Linked DNA regions of Mesorhizobium opportunistum WSM2075. The main gene of each other region encodes a partner of the protein of the gene in region 2 in a complex. Links are inferred from orthologs where the notes say so. Each region holds a gene or a part of one and is shown on either strand. Other genes may lie near its edges.

Region 1 (2,874 bases), 3.4 Mb from region 2 along the record:
AGCCTGGGATGAAGCCCGAGTGCTTCTTGAGCTGGTCGGCGGTGTCCTTCGGGTTGAAGACAATCGCTGTGTAGAAGAAGGCGAAGAACACGATCATCGCCGCGTAGAACGCCATGTAGAGCGGCTGGCCGTGGCCGAGCGAGGCCAGGATGGTGCTGGCCCAGGCCGGCATGTTGGTCGTCTGCGAGAAGCCGGCGATGGTCGCCGGCAGCAACAGCAGCGACGAGGCGAAGATCGGCGGGATGACGCCCGACGTGTTCAGCTTGAGCGGCAGGTGCGAGGTGTCGCCCTGGAACATGCGATTGCCGACTTGGCGCTTCGGATATTGGATCAGCAGGCGCCGCTGGGCGCGCTCGAAGAACACGATCAGCGCGATGACGACGATGGCCAGCACGATGATCGCCAGGATCAGGCCGGTCGACAGGGCGCCGGTGCGGCCGAGTTCCAGCGTGCCGGAGATGGCATGCGGCAGGCCGGCGACGATGCCCGAGAAGATGATCAGCGAAATGCCGTTGCCGATGCCGCGCGCGGTGATCTGCTCACCGAGCCACATCAGGAACATGGTGCCGCCGACCAGGGTGACGACGGTCGAGATGCGGAAGAACATGCCGGGATCGCTGACGATGCCGTTGCCGTTCTCCAGGCCGACCGAAATGCCATAGGCCTGAACCAGCGCGAGCAGCACGGTGCCGTAGCGCGTGTATTGGTTGATGACCTTGCGGCCCTGCTCGCCTTCCTTCTTCAGCGCTTCCAGCGAAGGGATGACCGAGGTCATCAGCTGCATGATGATGGAGGCGGAGATGTAGGGCATGATGCCGAGCGCGAAGATCGCCATGCGCTGCACGGCGCCGCCGGCGAACATGTTGAACATGCCGAGCACACCCTTGCTCTGCGAAGAGAAGGCCTGGGCGAAGGCGTCGGGATTGATGCCGGGAAGCGGAATGTAGGTACCGAGGCGATAGACGAGCAGCGCGCCGATGGTGAACCAGATGCGTTTCTTCAGGTCCTCCGCCTTGGCGAAGGCCGAGAAATTCAGATTCGAGGCTAATTGTTCAGCAGCCGAAGCCATGCCTGATTCTCCGCTTGGTAACGCTTGATGGCCCGTGAGGTCAGGCGGTGCGTTTCACCGAAGCTCACGAGATAAGCTCCGGGCTCTAAACATGCAAGCGGCCGCGTTGACGCGGCCGCTTAATTGAGCAGATCAAAGCGCGACCGTGGGCAAAAACGGGATCCCATTCTTACCGGTCGCGCTTCAAATTGCCGTTACTCCGCGGCTGCCTTTTCCGGCAGCTTGACCGAGCCGCCGGCCTTTTCGATCTTCTCGATCGCGGCCTTGGAGGCACCGGCGACGTCGAAGGCGAGCTTCGCCTTGATCTCGCCGTCCGAAAGGATGCGCACACCGTCCTTGACGCGACGAATGACGCCGGCGGCAACCAGCGATTCAGCCGTCACGGTTGCCTTGGCATCGAGCTTCTTGGCGTCGATGGCCACCTGGATGCGGGCCAGCGAGACGACGTTGAAGCTCTTGGCGAAGATGTTGTTGAAGCCACGCTTCGGCAGGCGCCGGTAGAGCGGCATCTGGCCACCCTCGAAGCCGTTGACGGCGACGCCGGAGCGCGCCTTCTGGCCCTTGACGCCGCGACCGGCGGTCTTGCCCGAGCCGGAACCGATGCCACGGCCGAGACGCTTCTTGGAGTGCGTCGCGCCGTCCTTGTCACGCAGATCGTTGAGTTTCATCTGGGTTCTCCTGCGCTTTGGCTCAGCCCTCGTCCACGACGCGGACGAGATGCTGAACGGCAGCGATCATGCCGCGCACGGAAGGCGTATCTTCCAGGGTGCGCTGCTTGTGCATCTTGTTGAGGCCGAGGCCGACCAGCGTCGCGCGCTGTTCCTTCGGGCGGCGGATCGGCGAACCGATCTGCTCAACGGTGATGGTCTTGGTTGCTTTCTTGGCCATGGTCAAAATCCCTGGTCAGATCGACTATTCTTCAGCCGCAACGGCGGTGCCGCGGCGGGCCTGAAGGGTCGAATACTTGATGCCGCGCGCGGCAGCCACATCCTTGGGATGCATCTGGCTCTTCAGCGCGTCGAAGGTGGCGCGAACCATGTTGTAGGGGTTCGACGAACCCATCGACTTGGCGACCACGTCATGCATGCCGAGCGTCTCGAAGACGGCGCGCATCGGGCCGCCGGCGATGATGCCGGTACCCTGCTTGGCAGCGCGCAGCAGAACGCGACCGGCGCCCCAGCGTCCCTCGACGTCGTGGTGCAGCGTGCGGCCCGAGCGCAGCGGCACGAAGATCATGTCGCGCTTTGCCGATTCGGTTGCCTTGCGGATCGCTTCCGGCACTTCGCGTGCCTTGCCGTGACCGAAGCCGACGCGGCCCTTCTGGTCGCCGACGACGACGAGTGCGGCGAAGCCGAAGCGACGGCCGCCCTTGACGACCTTGGCGACGCGGTTGATGTGGACCAGCTTGTCCACCATGCCGTCATCGCGTTCTTCACGATCGCGGCCGCGGCCGCCATCCCTACGTTCCTGTGCCATATCCTGTTCCTTGTTCTTTTCCGGAAGCACGGGTTGCTGATTGCCGGCGCCGCTTTGGGTCGCCGACGGTGAAAGATCAGAAGCTCAAGCCGCCTTCGCGGGCAGCTTCAGCCAGCGCCTTGACGCGGCCATGATAGATGTACGGGCCACGGTCGAAGACGACTTCCTTGACGCCGGCCTTGGTGGCGCGCTCGGCGATCAGCTTGCCGATCGCGGCGGCGGCGGCGGTGTCGGCGCCGGTCTTGAGCGAACCCTTGAGGTCCTTCTCGAGCGTCGAGGCGGCAGCGATGGTGTGGCCCTTGGCGTCGTCGATCACCTGGACATAGATG
Region 2 (5,110 bases):
CGAGGCCCTGACCGACAACCGCAACCGCTCGGCCTCGAACGTGCGCGCCGCCTTCACCAAGGCCGGCGGGGCAATGGGTGAAACCGGCTCGGTGTCCTTCATGTGGGATCGTGCCGGCGAGATCTATTATCCGGCGTCGGCCGGCAGCGCCGACAAGGTCATGGACGCGGCGATCGAAGCCGGCGCCGACGACGTGGAGTCGGACGAGGAAGGCCACACGATCTATTGTGCCTTCGAGAACCTCGGCGAGGTGTCGAAGGCACTGGAAGCCTCGCTCGGCGAAGCGGAATCGGTCAAGCTGATCTGGAAGCCGCAGAACACCGTTCCGGTCGACGAGGAGCGCGCACAGTCGCTGATGAAGCTGGTCGCCACGCTCGAGGATGACGACGACGTCCAGAGCGTTTACGCCAACTTCGAAGTCGATGAGGCGACCCTGGCCAAGCTCAGCGCGGCATGAGCGCAGCTCAACCCGGCGTGGACGAAAAGCGGCTGCCCGGCATCCGCATCACCTATTGCACGCAGTGCCAATGGCTGCTGCGCGCCGGCTGGATGGCGCAGGAACTGCTCTCCACCTTCGGCACGGATCTCGGCGAAGTGACGCTGGTGCCCGGCACCGGCGGCATCTTCACCATCTCCTGCAACGAGGTGATGGTCTGGGATCGCAAGCGCGACGGCGGCTTTCCGGATGCGGCCAAACTGAAGCAACTGGTGCGCGACGTCATCGACCCGGATCGCGACCTCGGTCATGCCGACCGGAAGACGAAGGCGTAAGGGTCGCCGGCGCTGCCATCACTTTCCTCGCCATGCACCGACGGCGGCGCCAATCGCGATGCCCATGGCAATGCCCACCGGAAGGTCGTCCAAGGCGGTGCCGATCGCGGCGCCGACACCAACTCCGATTGCCATGCCAAAGGCCATATTCGAATATTGATCCTTCAAAACGCGTCTCCCGACGATCGTCCTGAACTTTTCAGGCGCTGGAAATGACTCCTGCCGTCAACGCGCGGCGAACCAGAAGGATGCCATTGCGGCTATTGCCGTGATAGCGCGGACATGGTTCCACATCACCCATTCATCAAGGTAGCGGGACCACAGCATTGCGCCTTCGCTGTTGGCCGGGTCGACGGCCGCCAATGCATCGTTGAGCGGCACGTTGAAGACCATGGTCACGATCGGGTTGCCGACGAGATAGATCAGCGCGCCAGCGAGAAGCCAGAACGAGCTCGGCTGGCTCCAGCCGATGATGGCGCCGGCGATAAGCACAAGGCAGATCAGTCCGGTGCCGAAAAGTGCGGTCATGAAAGCCGGGGTGATGACGGTGACGTTGATCGAGTTCATCGCGGCGATGCCGTCCGCCGCGGGCAGCCGGGCGAGCGCCGGCATGACGAAGTTGGAAAAGGCGAAGAAGACGCCGCCGACGACGCCCGAGCCGATTGCGGCGAAGAAGATCAAGATGGGGAGAGATTTCGCGATCATGTCGGTTGCTCCAGAAATATGAATAATCCTCACATTTGCAAAACGTGATAAACCCTCGTATTTTTCGAGTCAAGCCATTGCCTGGCCATGTTGTTGAAATCGGAGCCATCATGGAGGACACCGCAGCGCCTGTTTCGCCGCAGGAACAGCTTGCGCCGCCACGGCGCGCGCCAAGCCAGCAGCGCAGCCGCGAGCGGGTCGAGCGCATGCTGGCCGCCGCCTCGGCGCTGATCGCCGAACAAGGCAGCGATGCTGTGCGCATGGGCGAGGTGGCGGAACGGGCAGGCGTGTCGATCGGCTCGCTCTACCAGTTCTTTCCCGACAAGCGGGCGATCATCCGGGCGCTGGCCGAGCGCTACACCGCCGAGAGCCAGGCCTGCATTTCAGCTGCGCTCAAGGATGTCAGTGATGCAGAAGGCCTGCGGCGGGCTTTCTCCGAGTTGGTCGATATCTATTACCGGCTGTTCCTGGCCGAGCCGGTGATGCGCGACATCTGGTCGGGCACGCAGGCCGACAAGGCGCTGCGCCAGCTGGAACTCGCCGACAGCCGAGCCAACGCTGAATTCCTTGTGGCGGTGCTGAAGCGATTGCGTCCCGGCGCCGATCCAGAGACGCTGGAGACCACGGCGTTTCTTGTCTGGCAGATGGGCGAAGCCGCGATGCGGCTGGCGATCTCGGTCGAGCGGCAGGAGGGCGACAGACTGGTGGATGCCTACAAGCGCATGGCGCTGAGGGAATTGCTCGCCGAGTAAGATGCTCTCACCCGCCCCCTCGTGGGGAGGGTCGCTGCGAAGCAGCGGGGTGGGGGCGGCGCCGGACCCCACCCGGACCTTCGGTCCGACCTCCCCACAAGGGGGAGGTAGAGGCGCCAGCGTGACGCGATCTACCTTGCGACAACAAAAAAAACCCGCCTCGAGGGCGGGTTTTTGATCTGCGACAATGCCGAAGTGCGTCTAGAGGCCGAAACCCTCAAAACGCTTCTTGAACTTCGACAGACGGCCACCGCGGTCGAGCAGGGTCTGCTGGCCGCCGGTCCAGGCCGGGTGGGTGGTCGGGTCGATATCGAGGTTCATCGTATCGCCTTCCTTGCCCCAGGTCGAACGGGTCGTGTATTCGGTGCCGTCGGTCATGACGACCTTGATGGTGTGGTAGTCGGGATGAATAGCGCTCTTCATGGTTCGGTTCCTGGCTTGTCGGCGCGGCTCACGGGCCAATGGCCTGCGTCGATGCGCCCCTTTTTAAAACTCGAAGCCGCAGCTATTGAGGAGCCACGGCTTCTAAAACGGTCGGCGTGCCTATACATCAGCCGGAATTGAATCACAAGGCCGCGGCGAGCGCATATTGAGGCGCACACACCGAGGCGGCTAGAGGAAACACCGAGATGGCGCAACCCAGCAGCGCAGACGAGCGTCGACGCTCGCTCAAGCCGCTCAGCCGCCTGTTCCCCTATATAACGCATTACCGCACGCTGGTTGTCGGTGCCCTCATCTCGCTGACCATCGCGGCGGCAACGACATTGGCGCTGCCGCTGGCCGTGCGGCGCATGATCGACCATGGGTTCTCCTCATCGAGCACCATCTTCATCGCCGAATATTTCGCCGCCCTTGTGGCAATGGCTGCCATACTGGCGGCGGCTTCGGCCGGCCGCTACTATTTCGTCATCACGCTGGGCGAGCGCGTCGTCGCCGATATCAGGCGCGATGTCTTTGCCCATGTGACGACGCTGTCGCCTGCCTTCTTCGACACCGCCCAGTCGGGCGAGATCGTGTCGCGGCTCGCCGCCGACACCACGCAGGTCAAGTCGGCAGTCGGCGCCACCGCCTCGGTCGCGCTGCGCAACGTCATCCTTGGCCTGGGCGCGGTGGGAATGATGGTCGTCACCAGCCCGAAGCTGTCGGGCCTGGTCATTGCGGCCATTCCCGTCATCGTGCTGCCGCTGGTCGCCTTCGGGCGGTCGGTGCGGCGCAAGTCAAGGCAGGCGCAGGACACGCTGGCCGAGGCGACCGCCTATGCCAGCGAGCAGATCGGCGCGGTGCGCACCTTGCAGGCCTTCACCAATGAAAAGCTGGTCACCGGCCATTTCTCCAGCGCCGTGGAGGCTGCTTTCGAGGCGGCCCGTGCCTCGATCTTCGCGCGCTCCTTCCTCACCTTCTTCGCCATCTTCACCATCTTCTCTTCCGTCGTCGCGGTGCTGTGGTTCGGCTCGCGCGACGTGCTGGAAGGCACGATATCGCCGGGCACCCTCGGCCAGTTCCTGCTCTATTCGGTGTTCGCCGCCGGTGCGCTCGGCGCGCTGTCGGAAGTCTGGGGCGAACTTGCGCAAGCCGCGGGTGCGGCAGAACGGCTAACCGAGATCCTGGCCGAGAAGCCGGCGATCCAGGCGCCGGCCGATCCGAAGCCGCTGCCGGCGGTCGCCAGGGGGGCGATCGTCTTCGACGACGTTTCTTTCTCCTATCCGGCCAGACCCGACCGCGCTGCTGTCCACGGGCTGAGCTTTCAGGTCATGCCCGGCGAGACGGTGGCCATCGTCGGTCCTTCGGGTGCAGGCAAAAGCACGGTTTTCTCGCTGATCTTGCGCTTCTACGATCCCGAAACCGGCAAGGTGCTGATCGACGGCGTCGACGTGCGCGAGGCCGATCCCGCCTCGGTGCGCGGACGCATCGCGATCGTGCCGCAGGACGTCACCATCTTCGCGGCCACCGCGCGCGACAATATCGGCTTTGGCCGGCCGGGCGCCGGCAAAGCCGAGATCGAGGCGGCGGCGAAGGACGCGCTGGCCGACGAATTCATCCTCAAGCTCGACAAAGGCTATGACAGCCAGGTCGGCGAGCGCGGCGTGACGCTGTCCGGCGGCCAGCGTCAGCGGGTGGCGATCGCCCGCGCTATCCTGCGCGACGCGCCGATCCTGCTGCTCGACGAAGCCACGTCGGCACTCGACGCCGAAAGCGAGACGCTGGTGCAGACGGCACTCGAACGGCTGATGCAGGGCCGCACCACCATCGTCATCGCCCACCGGCTGGCGACCGTGCTGAAGGCCGACAGGATACTGGTCATGGATGGCGGCTCGATCGTCGAGGAAGGCACGCACCATAGTCTCGTCGCCAAGGGCGGCATCTATGCACGGTTGGCCAAGCTGCAGTTCGAGACCGGCGCCAGCGCCTTCCGGGGCGCGGCGGAGTAGGCGTTTTCCGATCCGGCGGGCTGTTGCCGCCGGTCGCCGAAAACCGGAATGGCGCGATGGCCGATTTCAGCCGCCGTAGCGCTGCTTCAAGTGGTTGACAAAATACGCGGCATTGAGCTTTTCGCCGGTGGCGCGCTCGAGCAGCTCCGGGGTCGACCAGCGCGATCCTTGCGACCATATCTTCTTGCGGCGCCAGTCGTTGATATCAGCGAAATTCCCTTTCGCCAGATCGCCATCGGCTGACGGATGCTCCCGCGTCAGCGCGGCCCATTGCTGCGCCGCCATCATCGCGCCCAGCGTGTAGGAGGGGAAGTAGCCGAAGGCGGCACTTGGCCAATGCACGTCCTGCATCGGCCCGTCGGCCGGATTGTCGATGGTGGAGAGGCCGAGATAGTCGCGCATCCTAGCGTCCCAGGCTTCGGGCAGATCAGCCACCTCCAGCCGGCCCGTGAC

What was found. Proteins that work in one complex are often made in the same cells at the same time.
Region 1: rpmE (region 2) and rplO share a complex: the UniProt entries of both Bacillus subtilis proteins name them as parts of the 50S ribosomal subunit. The link is inferred for Mesorhizobium opportunistum WSM2075 from one-to-one orthologs.

Annotation. Positions count from the first base shown.
Region 1 is NC_015675.1:4,734,137-4,737,010, forward strand. It holds rplO (50S ribosomal protein L15), read right to left. Parts: upstream 1,738-2,874; coding sequence 1,264-1,737; downstream 1-1,263. Other genes in the region: secY (preprotein translocase subunit SecY), read right to left, coding at 1-1,069; rpmD (50S ribosomal protein L30), read right to left, coding at 1,760-1,957; rpsE (30S ribosomal protein S5), read right to left, coding at 1,982-2,545; rplR (50S ribosomal protein L18), read right to left, coding at 2,622-2,874. UniProt on the Bacillus subtilis protein: Binds to the 23S rRNA.
Region 2 is NC_015675.1:1,337,148-1,342,257, forward strand. What follows is about bases 1,041-3,821. They hold rpmE (50S ribosomal protein L31), read right to left. Parts: upstream 2,652-3,821; coding sequence 2,430-2,651; downstream 1,041-2,429. Other genes in these bases: MESOP_RS06380 (anthrone oxygenase family protein), read right to left, coding at 1,041-1,476; MESOP_RS06385 (TetR/AcrR family transcriptional regulator), read left to right, coding at 1,587-2,228; MESOP_RS06395 (ABC transporter transmembrane domain-containing protein), read left to right, coding at 2,858-3,821. Outside these bases: MESOP_RS06370 (YebC/PmpR family DNA-binding transcriptional regulator), read left to right, coding at 1-457; MESOP_RS06375 (Rdx family protein), read left to right, coding at 454-771; MESOP_RS33395 (glycine zipper domain-containing protein), read right to left, coding at 790-939; more of MESOP_RS06380, read right to left, coding at 997-1,040; more of MESOP_RS06395, read left to right, coding at 3,822-4,657; MESOP_RS06400 (carboxypeptidase M32), read right to left, coding at 4,724-5,110. UniProt on the Bacillus subtilis protein: While neither of the L31 paralogs is essential, this protein does not seem to function as the main L31 protein.